Regions from separate parts of the Aromatoleum evansii genome, predicted to be linked through region 2. Evidence: predicted binding sites of a transcription regulator. Region 2 holds the regulator's gene; each other region holds the start of a gene.

Region 1 (7,603 bases), 100 kb from region 2:
GCGGCAATCGACAGCTTGTAGCTCTTCCAGCAGTCGTGGCCGTTGCAGTAGGTCACGATGGGCTTGGCCTTGTCGCTCGGCAGCTTGGCCAGGTCGACGCTGTCGGCGGAGGAGTCGAAGTCCGGCTTCTTCTCGCTCTTTTCCTTGTACGGTACGTTGATGGCGCCGTCGATATGGCCTTCGGCATATTCGGCCGCCGAGCGCGCGTCGATGACGACCGCGCCCTTCGATTGCAGATCGCGGGCCTGCTCGGGCGTGACCACCGTTGCGCCGGCCAAGCTGGTCGGGTTGTCGACGGCATGCGCGGCAACGGCCGTGAAGGAGAGCAGCGTGGCGGCGGCGATGCGTGAAAGGATGCGGATCATGGAACCCTCGGCGTGTGTAAGAAAAAGTAAGCAACTAAGTATATTCGAATAGTAATACCTATTTCGCGGTAGTGGCAATGCTGGGCCCGGTGTTTGCCGGGGTGAACGAAAACGGGCGCCCCCGAAGGGGCGCCCGTTGCAGGACCGGACGAGGGAGCGATCCGGAGATGGTCAGATGTGGTAGGCCGTTTCGCCGTGGGCCGTGATGTCGAGGCCTTCGCGTTCCTCTTCTTCCGGCACGCGCAGGCCGATCAGCACATCGACGATCTTGTAGGCGACCACCGACACGACGCCCGACCACACGATCGCGACCACCACGCCCCAGATCTGGCTGGTGACCTGCGCCGAGGTCGAGAACGGCGCGACCGCATTGGCGACGTAGTCATACACGCCGACGCCGCCGAGGTCCGGGTTGGCGAACACGCCGGTCAGGATCGCGCCGAGGATGCCGCCCACGCCATGCACGCCGAACACGTCGAGCGCGTCGTCGGCGCCGAGCATGCGCTTGAGGCCATTCACACCCCACAGGCAGATCACGCCGGCGAGCAGACCGATCACCAGCGCGCCCATCGGGCCGACCCAGCCGCAGGCCGGGGTGATCGCCACCAGGCCCGACACCGCGCCCGAGGCCGCACCCAGCAGCGAGGGCTTGCCCTTCATCAGCCATTCCGCAACCATCCAGGACATCGCCGCCATGCCGGTCGCGACCATCGTGTTGAGGAAGGCGAGCGCGGTGAGGCCGTTGGCTTCGAGGTTGGAGCCGGCGTTGAAGCCGAACCAGCCGATCCACAGCATCGACGCACCGACCATGGTCAGCGTCAGCGAGTGCGGGGCCATCGATTCGCGGCCGTAGCCGATGCGCTTGCCGATCATGAAGGCGCCAACGAGACCCGCGATCGCCGCGTTGATGTGCACCACGGTGCCGCCGGCGAAGTCGAGCGCGCCCTTCTGGAACAGGAAGCCTGCGGTCGCAGCGGCGGCTTCACCCGCGGCGGCATCCACGTAGGCATCCGGGCCCGCCCAGTACCACACCATGTGGGCCATCGGCAGGTAGGAGAAGGTGAACCACAGCACCATGAACAGCAGGACCGCGGAGAACTTCATGCGTTCGGCGAAGGCGCCGACGATCAGCGCCGGGGTGATCGCCGCGAAGGTCGCCTGGAAGATGATGTAGGCGAACTCGGGGATCGCGACGCCCTTGCTGAAGGTCGCGGCGACCGAATCGACCGTCACGCCGCTGAGGAAGGCCTTCGATAGCCCGCCGATGAAGGCGTTGCCCTCGGTGAAGGCGAGGCTGTAGCCGTATACGAACCACAGCACGATCATCAGCGAGAAGATCACGAAGACCTGCATCAGCACCGACAGCATGTTCTTCGAGCGCACCAGGCCGCCGTAGAACAGCGCGAGGCCCGGGATCACCATGAAGGCGACCAGCGCGGTGGAGGTCAGCATCCAGGCGGTGTCGCCCTTGTTGACCGTGGGGGCCGGCGCCGCGGCGGCTTCGGGCGCGGCTTCAGCGGCTGCGTCGGCGACCGCGGTGATGGCCTCGGCCGCAGCCGGGGCATCCTCGGCGCTGGCGAGCCCGGCGAAGCCGAGCGCCAGGACCGCAAGCAGGACAGCAAACAGTTTTTTCATGGTGTTCTCCCTTACAGCGCTTCGGCGCCCGTTTCGCCGGTGCGGATGCGGATGGCCTGCTCGAGGTCGAAGACGAAGATCTTGCCGTCGCCGATCTTGCCGGTGGCGGCGGACTTCTCGATCGCCTCGATCACCTGATCGAGCAGCTCGGTGCGCACGGCGGCCTCGATCTTCACCTTGGGCAGGAAGTCGACGACGTACTCGGCGCCGCGGTAGAGCTCGGTGTGACCCTTCTGCCGGCCGAAACCCTTGACCTCGGTGACGGTGATGCCCTGCACGCCGATCGCCGAGAGGGCCTCGCGCACTTCGTCGAGCTTGAAGGGCTTGATGATGGCGGTGACGAATTTCATGATGCTTTCCTTTCAGTGTTGCGGGGCCGGAGCCCCGCGGCGTTGCAGGCTCAGAAGGTCTTGCTGAGGCTTACGACGTAGCGGCCGTCGGCGTCGAAGTCGCTCTTGTCCTTCATGTTGGTATCCACGTAGTGCAGGCCGAGCGTGACGCCCGCGACGGCCTGGCTCACGCCGACCTTCCAGTCGGAGTAGGACTCGGCCGGGCCGGCGATCATCTGGTGGCCGACGTGGGCGTTGAGCGTCGTGCCCGGGATCACCTCGTAGGCGGCCGACAGGTCGAAGTACTGGCTGCCCTTGGAGTCCGGCGCGCCAAACAGGTTGGTGAAGGAGTTCGAGTACTTGAAGGACAGGAACTGCCACGACAGGCCGACGTAGCCTTCCAGCGTGTTCGGGTTCTTCAGGCCGATCGTGTTGCGCCAGCTCGAGTCGAATTCGCCCGGATAGACATACTGCAGCAGGCCGACGTCGTAGCCGATGTCGCCGATCGTGCCCTTGTAGCCGCCGTAGACGTCCAGCTCGAGGCTGTTGCCCGAGTTCTCGCCGGTGCCGCGCTCGAGGTCGCTCAGCCAGGACACGTTCGAGCCCCACACGCCGATGTAAAGGCCGCTCGAATGCGCATAATCGAAGCCGCCCTGCAGCGCCGGCTTCTCGTCGGTCTGGCTGATGCCGCGGTAGGCATAGTCGGAGACGAGGGCGACGTTCGCGGCGATCGGGCTGTCGCCGGCGGCGGCCGTGCCGGAGGCGATTAGCGGGAGGGCTGCTGCAACGGCCAGGGCGATGATGCGCTTGTGCATGGTGTTGCTCCTTGATGGTTGGTGTTTGATTGCTGGCGAGTCCTCCTTTGCATGCGGCGTGCCAAGTTGCGGAAACGGTAGCGCAAGATATTGTTTAGAAAAGAAAAAAGCTGTTTTGGAGCGGCGTTGCGCACGGAATTTTGTGCACTTGCAGCAGAGTGTCTGCGCACGAAATGCACCTCCATGGTGCGTTCTAGTCGATTTCGTGGTGCGTGACGTCCCAGGCAGCCGGGCCGCACACCGGAATGGGGCGCGGCGGGCGTCCGTCCGTACTCGCTCCCGCGCCCGTGCTAGACTTTTGCTCTTCGCTTACGCACCAGAGGTATCTACATGGCAGGCCCCCGCTTCCTCGACGAGATCGGTGCCAAGTTGTCCGAACTCGCCGCGAGCAATCCCGCGAAAGACTTCGAAAAGAACGCCAAGGCCCTGCTCGGCAGCGCCTTCGGCAAGCTCGATCTGGTCACGCGCGAAGAATTCGACGTGCAGCGCGAGGTGCTCGCGCACGCGCGCCAGAAGCTCGCCGAACTGGAAGACCGCGTCGCCACGCTGGAATCCGAACTCGCACGCGCTCGCGCCGACCGCGACGAGGAGTGAGAGCCTTCCCCATGGCTTGAGCATGCCTTGGCTTGCCCGGCGCTCAATCTCACGAGCAGCCGAACCGTGCTTTTCGTGGGAGCAACTGTGTGGGAGCGGCTTCAGCCGCGAAGCAGCGGTGTTGCGCAGTGATCCGCCGATTCGCGGCTGAAGCCGCTCCCACATCGGCCCACTGCGCCCGACAGACGTGTGCCGTGTTGCACGACTGGACGTGATGCCGCTGCCCTGCTTAGCTATTTGTCATCGCCTCCGGTAGACTGCGTGCAGTCCATTCCGGAGGTACCGATGTCGCTGGCTCTCGTACGCACCAGGGCGCTCGCGGGCATGGGCGCGCCCGAGGTGACGGTGGAAGTCCATCTCGCCAACGGCCTGCCCGCATTCAACCTGGTCGGCCTGCCCGACACCGAAGTCCGCGAGGCGCGCGAACGCGTGCGCGCCGCGATCGCGACTTCGCAGTTCGAATTCCCGCAACGCCGCATCACCGTCAATCTCGCACCCGCCGACCTGCCCAAGGAGGGCGGGCGCTTCGACCTGCCGATCGCGCTGGGCATTCTCGTTGCGTCGGGCCAGGTCGATGCGGCGGGGCTCGCGAAGCATGAGTTCGTCGGTGAGCTATCGCTCGACGGCAGCCTGCGCGCGGTGCGCGGCGGCCTCGCGATGGCGCTGGAGAGTGGCCGCAGCGGCCGCGCGCTGGTGCTGCCCGCCGCGAACGCAGACGAGGCGGCGCTCGCACGCGGCGCCAGCGTGCTGCCCGCGACGAGCCTGCTGGCGGTGTGCGCGCATCTCAACGGCCATACGCCGCTCGCGCGCCGGCTGCCGCCACCCCTCGCGGAAGGGCGCGAGGACGAACCCGATCTCGCCGAGGTGAAGGGGCAGCTGCAAGCCCGGCGCGCCCTCGAGGTTGCCGCGGCCGGGGCGCATTCGCTGTTGATGTTCGGCCCGCCCGGCACCGGCAAGTCCATGCTCGCGCGTCGCCTGCCGAGCCTGTTGCCGCCGCTCGACGAGGGGGAGGCGATCGAGAGTGCGTCGATCCAGTCGCTGGAAGGCGGTTTCGATGCCCGCCGCTGGGGCCGTCGGCCGTACCGCGCGCCGCACCACTCGGCGTCCGCGCCGGCGCTCGTGGGCGGCGGCGCGAACCCGAAGCCGGGCGAGATCAGCCTCGCCCACCATGGCGTGCTGTTCCTCGATGAACTTCCGGAATTCGACCGCCGCGTGCTCGAGGCGCTGCGCGAGCCGCTGGAGACCGGCACCGTGACGGTGTCGCGCGCACGGCAGCGGGCCGAGTTTCCCGCGCGCTTCCAACTCGTCGCGGCGATGAATCCCTGCCCCTGCGGCCACGCGGGGGACAAGGGCGGACGCTGCCGCTGCACGCCCGACCAGGTCGCGCGCTACCGCGGACGCCTGTCGGGGCCGCTGCTCGATCGCATGGACCTCGTCATCGAGGTGCCGCTGCTCGACCATGGGGAGATGACCGCGCAGCCGGCCGGCGAACCCAGCGCGACCGTGCGCGAGCGCGTCGTGCAGGCCCGGGCGGTGCAACGGGAACGGCAGGGCGGGGCAAATAGCCACCTCGCGCCGGGGCGCGTCGATGCGCTGTGTGCGCCCGACTCTCAGGGCAAGGCGCTGCTCGATCAGGCGATCCGGCGGCTGAACCTGTCCGCACGCGGGTATCATCGCATCCTGAAGGTCGCCCGCACGATCGCGGACCTGGCCGGCGCCGAGCGCGTCGGTCCGGCGCATCTGGCCGAGGCGATCCAGTACCGGCGCGGCCTCGATCCCCGCTGACGCGGCCCCGCGGGGGACGCAGACGCGGCAGGGGCGCACGGTAGCCAATAACAAGACGCCCCAGAGATTCCCCTGATGCCCGCCACTTCGCCCTGGCTAGCGTTTGTCCTCGCCGCGCTCGCCGCCATCGGGCCGTTTTCCATCGACACCTACCTGCCGGCCTTCGGCGCGATGGGCGCAGAGCTCGGCGCATCGCAGCTGCAGATCCAGCAGACGCTGACCGCCTACATGGCGACTTTTGCCTTCATGGTGCTGTGGCATGGTGCGCTCGCCGACCATTTCGGCCGCCGCCACGTGCTCATCGCCGGCAGCGTGCTGTTCGCGCTGGCCTCGCTGGTGTGTGCGCTGGCGCCGTCGATCGAATGGCTGTGGGTGGGCCGCGCGCTGCAGGGCATGGTCGGCGGCGCGGGCATGGTGGTCGGGCGGGCGGTGATCCGCGACCTGTTCGACGGGGCGCACGCGCAGCGGCTGATGTCGCGCGTGATGCTGATCTTCGGCGTCGCGCCGGCGATCGCGCCCATCATCGGCGGGCTGCTGCTGGCCGCGGCGGGCTGGCGGGCGATCTTCTTCTTCCTCGCCTTCTTCGGCGCGCTGCTGGCCTTCCTCACCTGGCGCTTCCTGCCCGAGACGTTGCTCGCCGAGCACCGCCATCCGCTGCATCCGGTGCTGCTCGCGCGCGCCTACCGGCGGGTGCTGGGCAGCGGTGCCTTCGTGCTGCTCAGCGCGGCGGCGGCGTTCAACTTCAACGGCTTCTTCCTCTACGTGTTGTCGGCGCCGGCCTTCCTGATGCAGCACCTGGGCCTCAGCGCCCAGCAGTTCGGCTGGCTGTTCATTCCATCGGTCATCGGCATGAGCGCCGGTTCCGCATTGTCGGAGCGGGTGGCCGGACGCTGGCATGTGCGCCGCACGGTGGTGGTCGGCATGGCCATCATGGCGACGGCGGCGCTCGCCAACCTGCTCGTCGCGACCTTGCTGCCGCCCGGCCTGCCGCAGTCGGTGCTGCCCATCATGCTGTACACCTTCGGCATGGCGCTGTCGATGCCGAGCATGACGCTGCTGGCGCTGGAGCTGTTTCCCTCGCATCGCGGCCTGGCGTCGAGCTGCCAGAGCTTCCTGCAGGTCGGGATCAATTCGAGCATCGCCGGCATCTTCGCGCCCATGCTGTGGCATTCGCCGCTGACGCTGGCTGCGGGCATGGCGGGCTTCCTGACGCTGGGCGGCGTCGGCTTCGTCGCATGGTGCCGGCGCGCAGGCGGCTGCATGCGCTGAGGCGTCGTGTGCTGCGCGGCAGCACGCCGGGCCGGCTGCAGGTACATAACCATAATGACGAGATGGAATTGCAGAAAATCATGATCTCCGCTTCATGATCCTGCCGTGTCGCGCCGGGGCGCACGTGTCGATGATGTCGACATGTTCGCAGGCGTGGCCCGGAGGGGAATGGAATGGATTTCGTGATGCCGCAGCTGGCCGTGGGAAGCCGCGCCGATGCCGCCGACGGCGCCGCGCTGCGGACGGCAGGCATCGACACGCTGCTGTCGCTGGCGCCGCTGGCGCGCCCGGCGGAGGTGGCGCTGCAGCTGGGGCTGGCAGTGGCCGACCGCGTCGCGCTGCCCGCCGCGACGATCCGCGAGGCCGCGGCCTTCCTCGCTGGCCGTATCGCCGCAGGGCACCGGGTGCTGATGCACTGCGAGCAGGGTATCTCGCGCTCGCCGGCGCTGGCCGCCTGTTTCCTGCACGAATACCTCGGCCTGCCGCTCGACGAGTCCTTCGCGAGGGTGCGCGCAGCGCGGCCACAGGCCGAACCCCATCCTGCGCTGGTCGCGTCGATCCGTGCGCATTACGCCGGCGCGGACCTGCCGGGCGTGGATCTCTCCGGCAACGAGAATCCTGTCGGACCCTCGCCCGCGGCGCGCACCGCGATCCTCCGTGCGAGCGCGGGCCTGCATCGCTATCCGGCGGCCGACAGCGGCGTATTGCGCGACGCGCTGGCCCGCCGGCTGGGACTTTCGGCCGCGCAGATCGTCATCGGCAACGGCGCGTGCGACCTGATCGACCTCGCGCTGCGCGCCTTCGCCGGTGC
Region 2 (7,603 bases):
AGATCGCGTCGTTGTCGACCAGAATCATCTCATCGACGTACTGCTGGCACAGGCGGAAGGTCTCCTCGCCAACAAGTTTCACCGCAGTGCCGTCGGCGAACAGCCCGACCTGCTCGAGCTCGACGCGCCGGCCTTCGGCGAGCGAGCGCGTCATCGCGTCGGCGTCCACGGTCTCCACGCCGATGATCCTGGTTTCGGGGCGCAGGCGCTTGATGTAGGCCGCCACGCCGGCGATCAGGCCGCCGCCGCCGACGGCGCAGAACACCGCGTGGATCGGGTCAGGGTGCGCGCGCAGGATCTCCATGCCGATCGTGCCCTGGCCGGCGATCACGTCCGGGTCGTCGTAGGGATGGACGAAGGTCAGCTTCTCGGTCTTCTCGAGCTCCACCGCGTGGGCGTAGGCGTCGGAGTAGGAGTCGCCCGCGAGCACCACCTCGCCGCCGCGCGCCTTGACCGCCTCGACCTTGATCTGCGGCGTGGAGGTCGGCATCACGATCACCGCGCGCACGCCCATGCGCTGCGCGGAGAGCGCGACGCCCTGCGCGTGGTTGCCGGCCGAGGCGCAGATCACACCGCGCTTGAGGGCCTGCGGCGACAGGTGCGCCATCTTGTTGTACGCGCCGCGCAGCTTGAAGCTGAACACCGGCTGCATGTCCTCGCGCTTCAGGAAGACGCGGTTATGCACGCGCTCCGAGAGGTTCGTGGCGAGGTCAAGCGGCGTTTCCTCGGCCACGTCGTAGACGCGGGCATTGAGGATCTTTTCCAGGTAATCCGGTGTTGCGGCAGTCATCGGGGAAGCCTTCGCGGGGCGGCGCAAAGACATTGAGCGTATCAGCCGATGCGGCACTGCGGCAAGCGTCTTGCCGGCCGTGCCGTTCAGAGGGTTTCGCCGTCCGCGTCGAGCAGGCGCTGCTGGCGGTCGATGAATTCCTGCGTCGAATCGATGCCGCGCAACTGCAGGATGGTCGAGCGCACGGCAGCTTCGAGCAGCACCGCGATGTTGCGTCCGGCCGCGACCGGCAGGGTGGTGCGGATCACCGGCACGCCGAGGATGTCCTGCGTCTCGCGCTGCACCGGCAGGCGCGAGGGGTCGGACTGGCCCGGCAGGCGGCGTTCCAGATGCACGATCAGGCGCAGGCGCATCTTGCGCCGGCAGGCGGTCTCGCCGAAGATCGTGCGGATGTTGAGGATGCCCAGGCCGCGCACCTCGATGAAGTCCTTGAGCATCTCCGGGCAGCGCCCTTCGAGCACGGTCGGCGCGATGCGCGAGAACTCGACGATGTCGTCGGCGACCAGCCCGTGACCGCGCGAGATCAGCTCGAGCGCGAGCTCGGACTTGCCGGCGCCCGAGCTGCCGGTGATGAACACGCCGATGCCGAGCACGTCCATGAACACGCCGTGCAGGGAGATCTTCTCGGCGAGCTCGCGCGACATGTACAGGCGCAACTGGTCGATCACGCTCGCGGAGGGCTGCGGCGTCGTGATCAGCGCGACGTCGGCGTATTCGCAGATGCCGCGCAGGATGTCGGGGATCGCGCAGCCGTCGGCGACGATGATCGCCGGCGGGCGCGCACCGATGATCTCGGTGAGGTGGTGGGCGACCTTGTCGCGCGCATGGCGCTGCGCCCACGCGAGTTCGGCCGCGCCCAGGATCTGGATGCGCGTCGGGTGGATCAGGTTGAGGTGGCCGACGAGGTCGGCTGGCCAGATGCGCTCTTCGTTGACCGAGATGACCCGGTCCAGCCGGCCGCTGACGTGCGTCAGCTCCAGCTGTTCGCGGTGCAGGTCATACAGCCGCGCGACGCTGGTCTGCCGCATGCGGGCCCCAGGAGGCGAACAGCGAATGGATCGTTGCGACGTCGGGTGCGTTCTGCAGTTGCTCGCGGAAATCGCGGTCGCTGAACATCTGTGCGAGCTCGGAGAGCAGTTGCAGGTGGGTCTCGTTGGCCTGCTCGGGCACCAGCAGCACGAACAGCATCGTGACCGGGCGGCCGTCGGGGGCGTCGAACTGCACCGGGACCGAAAGGCGCAGGAAGGCGCCGGCGGCGTCCTTCAGGCCCTTGATGCGGCCGTGGGGAATGGCGATGCCCTGGCCCAGGCCGGTCGAGCCGAGGCGTTCACGTGAAAACAGGCTGTCGAAGACGACGCTGCGGGCGATGCCCTGATTGTTCTCGAACAGGAGGCCGGCTTGTTCGAAGACGCGCTTCTTGCTGCTCGCGTCCAGATCGATGACGACGTTCGAAGGAGGCAGGAGTTCGGCGATGAGGCTCATGCGGATCACCACCTGCACGACACGGGCCGTGCCGCTGCCGATCGGGGGCGGGAGGAGGCTCGGGGTGTGCGGCAGGCGCGGGTTGAAAACGCGCGAATTATAAACACACCCCGGACCCCCGGCGTGAACTAAAGGATCACAGCTCGGTCGGTTGCTGGTGCTTCAGCGTGTCGTGGCCATGGTCGTGGTTCTTGCCCTTGTATTTGAGCACCTGGCGGTCGAGCTTGTCGGCCATGCTGTCGATCGCCGCGTACATGTCACCGTCCTCGCTCTCGACGTAGATGTCCTTGCCGCGCACGTGCAGCGTGACTTCCGCCTTCTGGCGCAGCTTCTCCACCGACAGGATCACGTTGACGCTGGTCACGTTGTCGAAGTGGCGGATGACGCGATCCAGCTTGGTGTTGACGTACTCGCGGATCGCGGGGGTGACTTCGACGTGATGTCCGGTGATGGTGAGATTCATGATGTTTCCTCGTATTGTCAGATCGTCTTTCAGATCGCTTTGCGCAGGCTGACCGGCGGGATATTGAGTGACTCGCGGTACTTCGCGATCGTCCTGCGTGCCACCACGATACCCTGCTGGCCCAACAACTCGGCAATTTTCGCGTCGGACAGGGGCTTTTTCCTGTCTTCGGCCTCCACCAGCTGGCGAATCAGCGCTCGAATCGCCGTGGAAGATGCCGCCCCACCGGTGTCGGTGGCAACGTGGCTGCCGAAAAAATACTTCAGTTCAAACACGCCGCGCGGTGTGGCCATGAACTTCTGCGTCGTGACCCGCGAGACCGTCGACTCGTGCAGCTCGAGCTGGTCCGCGATCTCCCTCAACGTCAGGGGTCGCATCGCCACATCTCCATAATCGAAGAACTGCCGCTGCTGGTCAACGATCGCCTGCGAAACCCGCAGGATGGTGTCGAAACGCTGTTGCACGTTCTTGATCAGCCAGCGTGCTTCCTGCAGCTGGCTGGTGAGTGCGCCGCCCGATCCGCGGTTCTGCTGCAGGATGCTGGCGTACAGCGAATTGATGCGCAGCTTGGGCATCGCCTCGGGGTTGAGCGTGACCGTCCAGCGGTTGCGCACCTTGCGCACGACGACGTCCGGCAGGATGTAGCGCGTCTCCTGCACCGAGTGCTGGGAGCCCGGATGCGGGTCGAGACGGCAGATCAGCGCGTGCGCGGCGCGCAGCGCGTCGTCGTCGCAGCCGGTGGCGCGCTTGATGCGCAGGAAGTTGCGCTCGGCGAGCAGGTCGAGGTGCTCGTCGACGATCTTCAGCGCGAGGTCGCGCGTCGGGCAGGAGGGCATCGCCCTGAGCTGCAGGCTCAGGCATTCCTGCGGGTTGCGCGCGCCGATGCCGGCCGGGTCGAGGTTCTGTACGTGGTGCAGCGCGATCGAGAGGTCGTCGAGGTCGTATTCGAGCTCGGGCGGCAGCAGCGGCAGCAGTTCTTCGAGCGACTGGTTGAGGTAGCCGTCCTCGTCCAGCGCCTCGATGATGAAGCGCACCAGCGCGCGGTCGCGGTCGGACAGCGGCGACAGGCTCACCTGCTGGTCGAGGTGGTCGCGCAGGCTGGTGCCGGCGGCCTGCAGTTCCTGGAAATCGGTGTCGTCGTCATCGTCGCGGTTCGAGGAGCCGCTGCTCGCGCTCGACCATTCGCCGGCTTCGTCGAAGCTTGCCGGCTCGCTCTCGCCATGCGCCTCCTCGGGGGAGGCAGGTGTTTCGGCCTGGTTGCCGGCGGCTTCGCTCGGCTCGCTCGAGCCCTGGGCCGCGCCCGGCGAAAAATCGCTGCCGTCGCCGTCCTCGCGCTCGAGCATGGGATTCTCGAGGAGGAAGCGTTCCAGCTCCTGGTTCAGCTCCAGCGTGGACAGCTGCAGCAGCTTGATCGATTGCTGCAGCTGCGGCGTCAGCGTGAGGTGCTGGGAGATCTTGAGCTGGAGGGACGGTTTCATGGCGCTTCGCCGATAGTGGGCTCAGAGGCGGAAATGCTCGCCGAGATAGACGCGGCGAACCTGTTCGTTGGCGACGATCTCGTCGGGGCGTCCGCTGGCGAGCACGCGGCCTTCGCTGATGATGTAGGCACGGTTGCAGATGCCGAGCGTCTCGCGCACGTTGTGGTCGGTGATCAGCACGCCGATGCCGCGGTCGCGCAGGAAGCGGATGATCTTCTGGATATCGAGCACGGCGATCGGGTCGACGCCGGCAAAGGGCTCGTCGAGCAGGATCAGGCGCGGGTCGGTCGCGAGCGCGCGGGCAATCTCGCAGCGGCGCCGTTCGCCGCCGGACAGCGAGACCGAGGTGTTGTCGCGCAGGTGCGCGATGCCCAGTTCCTCGAGGAGTTCCTCGAGAAGCTCGTCGACGCGTGCGCTGCCGAGGCCCCGCAGCTCCAGCACGGCGCGGATGTTCTCGGCGACGGTGAGCTTGCGGAATACGCTCATTTCCTGTGGCAGGTAGGACAGGCCGAGGCGCGCGCGCGCATGCACGGGCAGGTGCGTGAGCTCGGCGTCGTCGAGGCGGATGTCGCCGCCGTCGGCACGCACGAGGCCCACGATCATGTAGAAGCAGGTGGTCTTGCCGGCGCCGTTGGGGCCGAGCAGGCCGACCACTTCGCCGCTGCCGACCTCGAAGCCGACATCGTGGACGACGGTGCGCGCCTTGTAGCGCTTCTGCAGTCCGGCGACCTTAAGCAGACTCATCGGGGTTCTCTTTCAATATCTTGCGTATCACGTCGGTGCCGAAGCCGCGCCCCTGCAGGAATCTCGCCTGCCTGGCCCACTCGCGCGCGTCGGCCGGCGTGGCGCCGAACTTGCCGCGCCACACGGTGCGGGCGCGTTCGACGTCATCCTCGACCGCCTCGACATCGAGTGCGGCGTCTATCGTGTCGCGTCCGACGCCGCGCTGGGCGAGCTCACGGCGCAGCCGCGCGGTGCCGAAGCGGGCGGCCTTGCTGCGCACCCAGGCTTCGGCGAAGCGGTGGTCGCTGAGCAGGCCCAGTTCGGTGATGCGGTCGAGCACGTCTTCGATCTCGTCGGCGGAGCCGTGCGGGGCGAGCTTGCGGGCGAGCTCGGCGCGCGAGTGCTCGCGGCGCGCGAGGTGCCGCAACGCGCGTTCCCGCAGGCTCGTCTCCGGCATGATCCCGTGAAGGGGCGTCAGGCCGCCTCGGCAGCCGGTTGCGCGGGCTCGGCCGGCAGTTCCTTGAGGCCGACCGCGACGCGCACCTTGTTCTCGATCTCGCGCGCGAGCGCCGGATTGCCGCGCAGGAACTCGCGCGTGTTGTCCTTGCCCTGGCCGATCTTGTCGCCCTGGTAGGAGTACCAGGCGCCCGCCTTGTCGACGATCTTCTTCTCGACGCCGAGGTCGATGATCTCGCCTTCGCGCGAGATGCCCTCTCCGTAGAGAATGTCGAAGTGCGCTTCCTTGAACGGGGGCGAGACCTTGTTCTTGACGACCTTGCAGCGCGTCTCCGAGCCGACGACCTCGTCGCCCTTCTTGATCGCGCCGGTACGGCGGATGTCGAGGCGCACGGAGGCGTAGAACTTGAGCGCATTGCCGCCCGTGGTGGTCTCCGGGTTGCCGAACATCACGCCGATCTTCATGCGGATCTGGTTGATGAAGATCACCAGCGTGTTGGTGCGCTTGATGTTGGCGGTGAGCTTGCGCAGCGCCTGGCTCATCAGGCGGGCCTGCAGGCCGGGGAGCTGGTCGCCCATCTCGCCCTCGATTTCGGCCTTGGGGGTGAGTGCCGCGACCGAGTCGATGACGACGATGTCGACGCCGCCCGAGCGCACCAGCATGTCGGCGATCTCGAGCGCCTGCTCGCCGGTGTCGGGCTGCGAGATCAGCAGATCGGTGATGTTCACGCCGAGCTTTTCGGCGTAGCCGACGTCGAGCGCGTGCTCGGCGTCGATGAAGGCGGCGGTGCCGCCGAGCTTCTGCATCTCGGCAATGACCTGCAGCGTCAGCGTGGTCTTGCCGGACGATTCCGGGCCGTAGATCTCGACGACGCGGCCGCGCGGCAGTCCGCCGAGGCCGAGCGCGATGTCGAGTCCGAGCGAGCCGGTCGAGACGGTCTGGATGTCCTTCTCGACGTTGCCGTCGCCCATCCGCATGATCGAACCCTTGCCGAACTGCTTCTCGATCTGCGAGAGCGCGGCGGCGAGGGCCTTGGCCTTGTTGTCGTCCATGTCCTGTCCTTTCAAAACGTTGGGGAATTATGGCACAGAGATTGCTGGTGCGCTGCAGGTCACTATTACGGTGCCCTGAAAATGATTATGTCATCAAGCCGGCGAGTGCGTGGATGACCGCCTGGCGCCGGATCCGGGTGCGGTCACCGGTGAAGTGAACGGTTTCGCTGCGCAGTTCGCCGTCACGTTCGCCCCACGCGAAGCACACCATGCCGACCGGCTTGGCGGCGGTGCCGCCGCCGGGGCCGGCGACGCCGGAAACCGCGAGGGCAAAGCGTGCGCGGCTGTGCGCGAGGGTGCCGGCGACCATTTCGCACACCGTCTCCTCGCTGACCGCGCCGCTGCCGGCGAGCGTCGCCGCAGCGACGCCGAGGAGCTCCTGCTTGGCCTCGTTGGAATAGGTCACGAAGCCGCGGTCGAACCAGCCGGAGCTGCCGGCGGTGGCGGTGACGGTCTCGGCGACCCAGCCGCCGGTGCAGGATTCGGCGCAGGCGAGCGTGGCACCGCGCGCGGCGAGCCAGTCGCCGACGCGGCGCGACAGGGCGTGCAGTTCGTCGTCGTTCATCGGATCACCCCAGCAAATGCTTCAGCACCGCAAGCGCGAGAATCGCATAGCCGGCGGCGATCAGGTCGTCGAGCATCACGCCGAAGCCGCCGCCGATGCGGCTGTCGGCCCAGCGGATGGGTTGCGGCTTGACGATGTCGAAGAAGCGGAACAGCACGAAGGCCGCCGCCTGCCACGCGAGGCCGGGCGGGGCGAAGAACAGCACCAGCCAGAACGCGACGATCTCGTCCCACACGATCGCGCCGTGGTCCGATGCGCCCAGGGCGCGGCCGGTGCGGTCGGCGGCGATGATGCCGGCGACGAAGAAGCTCGCGAGCAGCGCGAGGAAGACGAAATCCGAGATCGGCGCGCGCAGCAGTGGGTAGAGCAGCCAGGCGGCGAGGGTGCCGGCGGTGCCGGGGGCGCGCGGCGAGAGGCCCGAGCCGAAGCCGAGCGAGATGAAGTGGGCGGGGTGGCTCAGGAGCAGGCGGACGGTGGGACGCATGGACGGCTTGGGCGGGAGGATTCAGGCGAAATGGTCGTAGCCGGCGTGGGTCGTGGTGTGCTCGCGCCCGTCGGCTTCGCGAAGTACGAGTTCATCGGCGTTCGCGGTG
Region 3 (7,603 bases), 1.2 Mb from region 2:
TTCGGTGGTGGTCGGGCCGGAGGCTGGCGGGGGTGACGTGCTGTTCATGCGCGTGCAGTTGCTCCATGAAGACATTGCCCACCTCGAAGATCAGATCGCGCGTGCCGCGATAGCCGACAGTGACCTTGTGCGCGACGCCGAGCCGGTCGAAGGTCGGCAGGCCGGCGCGCCAGAAGGGGATGCCCAGCCGCGCCGCCGCCTGGCGGCCGTGCGAATGGGTCACCAGCAGGTCGCAGCCGGCGGCGTGTTCCTCGAAATCGCCCAGGTCGCCGATGCGCACCGTCTCCGCTGCGACGCGTGCGAGCACCGGCGCGTCCTGCGGCGCGATCGCGCACGCCACCTGCGCGCCCATGTCGGCAAAGAAGTGCGACAGCGCGAACAGCAGATCCGGCTCCGCGGCGATTGCGACCTTCTGCTCGCCGAAGTAGAAGTGGCCGTCGAGCATCGCGTCCTGCAGTTGGCTGTGCTGGCGGCGGTATTTCAGCGGCACGTCCTGTTCGGACAAGTCGGACAGCAGCGCGATGAAGGCGTCGCAGGCGGCGAGCCCGGTGAGGCGGTCGAACACGCGGAACGGCACGCCGGTTTTCTTCTCCAGCAGCTCTGCCGCCGGGCGCATCTGCTCGCCGATCGCGATCGTGATGGCCGATGCGCCCATCGCGCGCACGTCTTCGAGCCGGGTGCCGCCCAGCGTGTGCGGCAGGAAGGTCTCGGGGATGTGGCCGTCGAGCGAGCCGGAAAGGTCCGGCAGCACGATCGGCGTGAGGCCGAAGGCTTCGACCGTCTCGCGGACCTCCTCGATGTCGCCCGGCGTCAGATGGCAGCCGGCGAGGATGTTCACCTGCCACGGCGTGCGCACCTTGGTCGTCGGCACCAGGGCATCGATCATCGCGCCGACGGCCTTCGCCCAGCCGTCGGAAAAACCGCCGACGAAATCCGGCGTCGGCGCGAACACCACTTCCGTGCCGGCGAGCTCCGGGTGCTTCTCGCGGATCAGCTTCAGGAAGCCCGCGACGTCGTCGCCCTTGGCCTCCGTGATGCCGGTCGAGCACAACCCGATCAGCGCCGGGTTCGCGCGCTTCTTGATGTTCAGCAGCGCCTGCTCGATGTTCTCCAGGCCGCCGAGGATGGTCGTGACCTCGTTCATCGCGGTCGTCTGCAGCGGGATCGTCTCGCGGAAATGGCGCACGAACAGCACCAGCCCGAACGCCGTGCACCCCTGCGAGCCATGCAGCAGCGGCAGCGCGCGGTCCATGCCGAGGAAGGCCAGCGCGGCGCCGATCGGTGCGCTCATCTTCAGCGGGTTCGTCGTGCAGGCTTTCCTGCCGGGAATGATCGTGGCCATGATGCGTGCTCGGAAGGGTACGGGTACAACACAGCAGGAACGGTGCCAGCGAGGCATAAGCGCCAAAAATCAGTGACATGGCCTCGTTGCCAGGCTGCTCCGGTGCAGCTTTGGCGGATGTCCGACACCGACGTGTCGCAAGCGCCACACACGCCCCGTGACGCGGGCCCGGGTCGGTCCGGGCGACAATCCCGCGCGGCAAGCATGCCCTTGCGCGGTATCATGATGACGACCGGCTGGAGCCGGCGCGTCGATTCGGGGGGCAGCCGCGGGTACGCTGGCATCCGGCCACCCCCGCCCATCGGCGAGCATGTCAATGAACTTCGATTTCAGGACACGAGGAACACCGATGCCCGACTATCGGATGCCTGTGGATCGTTCCCAGCGGATCGCGGCGCTCGTTGCCGAGCGCACCGCCGAACTGGCCGCGGTCAGTGCGTCGCTGCGCGAGGTCAATGCCGAGCAGCAGGCGATCCTCGATACCGCGACCTCGGGCATCGCGCTGATCAAGGACCGCGTGGTGGTCCGCTGCAACCGGCGCCTGCACGAAATGTTCGGCTGGCCGCCGGGCGGGCTTGTCGGGCAGCGCACGGCGGTGTGGTATCCCGACGATGCAGCGCACATCGCGGGCGGCGAACCGGTGTACGCAGCCATCTGGCGAGGCGAATCGCACCGGCGGGAGCAGCAGCTCATGCGCCGCGACGGCTCCCTGTTCTGGGCGCGCCTGACGGGCACTGCGGTGGATACGACCGACCGCAGCAAGGGCTCCGTGTGGGTCATCGACGACATCTCCGCCGAGATCGAAGCCGTCGAGCGGATGCAGAAGGCCCGCGCGCTCGCCGAGGACGCCGCGCGCATCAAGTCGGATTTCCTCGCCAACATGAGCCATGAGATCCGTACGCCGATGAACGCCATCATCGGCATGACCTACCTCGTCCTGCGCACCCAGCTCGACGCGCGCCAGCGCGACTACATCGAGAAGATCCAGGCCTCCAGCCAGCACCTGCTCGGCATCATCAACGACGTGCTCGACTTCTCCAAGATCGAGGCCGGCAAGCTCGTCATCGAGCGCATCGATTTCGACCTCGAGAAGACCGTCGCCGACGTCGGCGCCCAGATCGTCGAGAAGACCAACGCGAAGGGGTTGGAACTGGTCATCGACGTCGCCTCGGACGTGCCGTCCAGCCTCGTTGGCGACCCCCTGCGCATCACTCAGATCCTGCTCAACTACGCCAACAACGCGGTCAAGTTCACGGACCACGGCGAGATCGTCATTCGCGTCCGGCGCGAACGCTTCGAGGATGGCGACGTGGTGCTGCGCTTCGAAGTGCGCGACACCGGCATCGGCATCGCCGAAGAGCAGCGCGAGCGCCTGTTCCGCAGCTTCGAGCAGGCCGACACCTCCACCACGCGCAAGTACGGCGGCACCGGGCTCGGACTCGCAATCAGCAAGCGGCTCGCCGGCATGATGGGCGGCAGCGTAGGCGTCGACAGCCAGCGGGGCGCCGGCTCGACCTTCTGGTTCACCTGCCGCCTGGGCATCGGCCGCGCCGAGGGGCACCTGCTCATGCCCGCGCCTGACCTGCGCGGCCTGCGCGCCCTGGTCGCCGACGACAACCTCAGCTCGCGCGAGGTGCTCGCCGAGATGATGCGCTGCATGACCTTCCGGGTGCATGCCGTGGACTGCGGGCACGCGGCGGTCGCCGAAGTGGCGCGCGCCGCAGGCGCCGGCGAACCCTACGACATCGTCCTGATCGACTGGCAGATGCCCGGGCTCGACGGCGTGGCCGCCGCGCGCGAGATGGGCCGGCTCGGGCTGCCGCGGCTGCCCGTGCGCATCGTCGTCACCGCCTACGGGCGTGAGGACGTTGCGCGCGCCGCCGTGGGCTCCGGCGTCGACGACATCCTGCTCAAGCCGGTCACCGCCTCCGCCTTGTTCGACACGGCCATCCGGCTGCTCGACGGCGCCCTGCGTCCGGCCAGGGCGCACGCCGCCACCGGCGACGCCCCGGCCGACCTCGCTGCGATCCGCGGTGCGCGGCTGCTGCTCGTCGAGGACAACGAGCTCAATCAGGAGGTCGCGAGCGAGCTGCTCGGCGCCGCCGGCTTCCGTGTCGATATCGCCGCCAATGGTGAAGAGGCGGTGCAGCGCGTGCAGCAGGCCTCCTACGACCTAGTGCTGATGGACATGCAGATGCCGGTGATGGATGGCGTGACCGCGACGCGTGCGATCCGCCGCCTGCCCGCCTGCGCCGGCCTGCCTATCGTCGCGATGACCGCCAATGCGATGGCAGGCGATCGCGAGCAATGCATCGACGCGGGGATGAACGATCACGTCGCCAAGCCCATCCAGCCCGACCGCCTGTGGGCGGCGCTGCTGCGCTGGATCGCGCCGCGCGGCGACGCGACGGCCGCGGACAGTCCGGCAGCGACGGCGCCTGCCGCTGCCGCGCCGCGCGTCGTGCTGGCAAGGCTCAGGCTGATTCCGGGACTCGATCCCGACCTCGGTGTGCGCCGCCTGATGGGGAAGGAGGACTTCTACCTCTCCCTGCTGCGCAAGTTCGTCAGCGGCTATGGGGATTTCACCGCGCGCCTGGACGCGGCCCTCGCCGGCGGCGACCTCGCCGCGGCCGAGCGTCTCGCCCACTCGCTGAAAGGACTGGCGGGGCAGATCGGCGCCGCGCCGATGCAGGAGGTCGCGGCCGGACTCGAGCGTTGTCTCCATGAAGGCGCCCCCGCCGCGGAGATCGACGACGCCCGCGACCGTGCCGCGCGCGCGCTCGCCGACCTGATCGAAGCGATGACCCGGGCGCTGCCGGCTCCCGAAACGGTCCTGTAGTCCTCACGGGCTTGTCGCGGACGCTCACGCCGTGGCCACGCGCTCGCCCCAGCCCTCCGGCTGCTCCCACGGCGCCGGCTGTCGCACCTGCGCCCAGATCGGGTTGTACAGCGCCTTGTCGATCTCCGCGACCAGATTCACCACGCCCTCGTAGCCCGCGAGCGCGTGATGGCGCTCCTGGTTGATCTCCACCCAAGGCGTCTTCGCCTTCAGCGCGACGAACTGCGAGCGTCCGCCCGACAGCATCACGTCGGCCTTCGACTCCTTCAGCATCCGGTACATCTCGCGCGGCGGCAGCTCGTCGAACATGTGCGCGTCGGTGCCCATGATCTCGACGACCTTCGCGCGGTCGCCCTGCGTCGATTTGCGCATCGAGGTGCCGACGATCTCCATGCCCACCTCCTGCAGCGCCGACACCACGCTCCACGACTTCACCCCGCCGGTGAACAGCAGCACGCGCCTGCCCGCGAGGCGCGCACGGTACTTCTCCAGCCGCGCCCACGCGCGCGCCTCCTCGCGTGCGATCAGCGCCTCGGCGCGCGCCGGCAGGTCTGCCGGGGCGCCGCGCTCGACCAGCAGGCGCGAGATCCTGCGCAGGCAGTCCGACATGTCCGCGATACCGTAGAAGCTGCCCTCGAAGAACGGGATGTCGTAGCGCTCCTGCATCTTGCGCGCGATGTTGATCAGCGCCTGCGAGCACAGCATGATCGCCGCCTTTGCGCGATGCGAGCCCGCGATGTCGCGGTAGCGCGCGTCGCCGCAGAAGGTCGCCAGCACGCGGATGCCCAGCTCGTCGAAGAGCGGCTTCACCTGCCAGAACTCGCCGACCACGTTGTATTCGCCGATCAGGTTGATGTCGCAGTCCGTGGTGTATTCCGGCTCCAGCGTGCCGACGACGTGGTCGAGCAGCGCCTCGCCGCCGAGCTTGTTGCCGAGGTTCTTGCTGCCCGCGAAACCTGGGGCATTCACCGGGATCACCGGCGTGCCGAACTTCGCGGAGGCCGCCTTGCACACGCCTTCCACGTCGTCGCCGATCATCGCCGGCAGGCAGGTCTGGTACACGAAGATCGCCGGCGGATTCACCTTGTCGACGATCTCCTTGATCGCGCGGTACAGGCGCTTCTCGCCGCCGTAGATCACATCGAACTCCGCCATGTCGGTGGTGAAGCCCGTGCGGTAAGTCTGCGGGCCGGACGAATACACGTGGCGCGAATCCCACGAATTGCCTTCGCACGCGATCGGCCCATGCACGAGGTGGGCGACGTCCACCACCGGCTGCAGCGCGATCTTCGCGCCATCGAAGGCACAGCCGCCGGCCGCCGCACCCGGCGTCAGCGGCTTCTTGCAGCCTTCCTTGCGTGCCTTGTCGCTCTTCGCCTGGTTCGTCGCGCAGCCGGGCTCGATCAGCAGGCTGTCGATTCTCTGTTTGAGTGCGCTCATGTCGGTTTCCTGTATGCGCCCGTGGCGCGGGGGTCGGGGGACGGGGAAACCGATGCACGATCGGTGCCAGACTCAGCGGTACGTAAAATCAATGACTTGCAGGCATTACGCGAATGCTGTCGAACTCGCGACAGTCAATTTGTCGGGGAGGCGACACGGGGCGCAGTGGGAGCGGCTTCAGCCGCGAATCGGCCGCAGCCCTTGAGACTCCGCCCATTCGCGGCTGAAGCCGCTCCGACGGAACAGCACGGGCGCCGCCGTGTCGGAGCTTCCTCAGCCCTGCTATGCTCAGGCTTTCGCGGCGTACCGCGCCGCGCTTCCGACCCGTAGCCAAGATGAAGAAAGCCCTCCTTTCCCTCGCCCTGAGCCTCGCCGCAATGTCCGGACCGGCCGTCGCTGCCCCCGGAGAAGTGCCCGAAGGCGGCACCTTGCAGCAGATGCCGATGCAGGGCCTTACCGGCGGCTCGAAGCTGCTCGGCGACTATCGCGGCAAGCCTCTGATCATCAACGTCTGGGCCAGCTACTGCCCGCCCTGCCTGGCCGAGATGGGCTCGCTGGAGCGCCTGTCGAAGCGTTACGGCAAGCAGTTCAACGTGATCGGCATTTCCATCGACGACTACCCCGAGCGCGCGCAGGCCTTCCTCGCGCAGGCGAAGACCAGCTTCCCGCACTTCATCGACCGCAAACTCGCGCTCGAGAACATGCTCGGCGCCAACCGCATCCCGCTCACGGTGCTGGTCGATGCCGACGGGAAGATCCTGCACAAGGTTTACGGCGCCAAGGAGTGGGACAGCCCCGATACCGTCGAGGCCATCGGCAAGGCCTTCGGCCTGCGCATGTAAGCGGTGCGCGCCCGGGCGGCGCTCGGCGCATGAAGTTTCCCCGGGCGCAGCCGCGCGCAGGATACGGACGCGTTGGGGGATATGCCCCGGCGCGCGCATATTCCTGCGCAATATTTCCGGATGAAACATTACAGGATTGTTTCCGCTGGTAAAATCGCGGCCTAACTCCATACGGCCGTCCGGCAAAACAACATCATGTTCTCGCGCTTCATGCCCCGTGAGGGTCAGTTCTTCACGCTTTTCAACTCCCATGCAGATGAGATCGTGACCGGTGCCAAGGCCCTGGTCGCGCTGATGCAGGCCGTCGGAAAGGACGCATCGGCAGCGGCCAAGGCCACCGCCGACATCGACGAGATCGAGACCCGTGCGGACAAGGTGAATCATGACGTGATGGCGCTGATGCATTCCACGTTCATCACGCCGCTCGACCGCGACGAGATCCACCAGCTCATCTCGCGCATGGACGACGTGCTCGATACCATCCAGGACGTCGCCGAAACCGTCTCGCTGTACGACATCGGCGAGTCGACGGAGGAGGCCCTGCGCATCGCCGAGCTGTCGCTGTCCTGCGCCGAGAGCGTGCGTGCGGCAGTCGTGCTGCTGTCCAACATGGACAACGGCCGCGAGATCCTGCGCATCTGCCACGAGATCGACGGCTTCGAATCCGACGCCGACCGCGTCCTGCGCAAGGCGCTGTCGGGCCTCTTCCGCGACGAACCGGACGTTCGCGTGGTCCTGAAGATGAAGGGTGTGTACGAGCTGCTCGAATCGGTCACCGATCGCTGCAAGGACGTCGCCAAGATCCTCGAGGCCGTAGTGCTCGAAAACTCCTGATCCGCGATCTCCAGGAAAACGACATGGCAACTATGGAGATCGGGCTGGCCACGGTGATGTTCCTCGTGGTGCTGGCCCTGCTGTTCGACTTCATGAACGGCTTCCACGATGCGGCGAACTCGATCGCGACGGTCGTCTCGACCGGCGTGCTCAAGCCGCAGCATGCGGTCGCCTTCGCGGCCTTCTTCAACGTCGTCGCCATCTTCATCTTCCAGCTGAAGGTCGCGACCACGATCGGCAAGGGCACCATCGATCCCGCGGTGGTCGACCACGTCGTCGTGTTCGGCGCACTGGTCGGCGCGATCG

The links. Region 2 encodes sigma-54, which starts transcription at its own class of promoters, with help from an activator protein. Its sites were predicted from a motif close to TGGCACGCTTNCTGCTNA; they were not measured.
Region 1: U5817_RS24055 (TorF family putative porin) is a predicted target of sigma-54. The motif match lies at 3,191-3,208, and genes of this name have one in related genera.
Region 3: nifE (nitrogenase iron-molybdenum cofactor biosynthesis protein NifE) is a predicted target of sigma-54. The motif match lies at 5,673-5,690, and genes of this name have one in related genera.

What each region holds. Positions count from the first base shown of each region.
Region 1 covers NZ_CP141259.1:5,132,643-5,140,245, reverse strand. The annotation lists gene U5817_RS24070 (rhodanese-like domain-containing protein) at 1-365, opposite strand, end outside; gene U5817_RS24065 (ammonium transporter) at 537-2,000, opposite strand; gene glnK (P-II family nitrogen regulator) at 2,012-2,350, opposite strand; gene U5817_RS24055 (TorF family putative porin) at 2,401-3,144, opposite strand; gene U5817_RS24050 (accessory factor UbiK family protein) at 3,475-3,738, shown strand; gene U5817_RS24045 (YifB family Mg chelatase-like AAA ATPase) at 4,024-5,523, shown strand; gene U5817_RS24040 (multidrug effflux MFS transporter) at 5,599-6,792, shown strand; gene U5817_RS24035 (aminotransferase class I/II-fold pyridoxal phosphate-dependent enzyme) at 6,966-7,603, shown strand, end outside.
Region 2 covers NZ_CP141259.1:5,027,797-5,035,399, reverse strand. The annotation lists gene ilvA (threonine ammonia-lyase, biosynthetic) at 1-790, opposite strand, end outside; gene hprK (HPr(Ser) kinase/phosphatase) at 877-1,818, opposite strand; gene ptsN (PTS IIA-like nitrogen regulatory protein PtsN) at 1,787-2,272, opposite strand; gene hpf (ribosome hibernation-promoting factor, HPF/YfiA family) at 2,409-2,735, opposite strand; gene U5817_RS23565 (RNA polymerase factor sigma-54) at 2,765-4,213, opposite strand; gene lptB (LPS export ABC transporter ATP-binding protein) at 4,235-4,957, opposite strand; gene recX (recombination regulator RecX) at 4,944-5,393, opposite strand; gene recA (recombinase RecA) at 5,411-6,445, opposite strand; gene U5817_RS23545 (nicotinamide-nucleotide amidohydrolase family protein) at 6,531-7,010, opposite strand; gene U5817_RS23540 (phosphatidylglycerophosphatase A) at 7,015-7,494, opposite strand; gene thiL (thiamine-phosphate kinase) at 7,516-7,603, opposite strand, start outside.
Region 3 covers NZ_CP141259.1:835,109-842,711, forward strand. The annotation lists gene nifN (nitrogenase iron-molybdenum cofactor biosynthesis protein NifN) at 1-1,342, opposite strand, end outside; gene U5817_RS03780 (response regulator) at 1,692-4,181, shown strand; gene nifE (nitrogenase iron-molybdenum cofactor biosynthesis protein NifE) at 4,206-5,621, opposite strand; gene U5817_RS03790 (TlpA family protein disulfide reductase) at 5,957-6,463, shown strand; gene U5817_RS03795 (DUF47 domain-containing protein) at 6,659-7,297, shown strand; gene U5817_RS03800 (inorganic phosphate transporter) at 7,321-7,603, shown strand, end outside.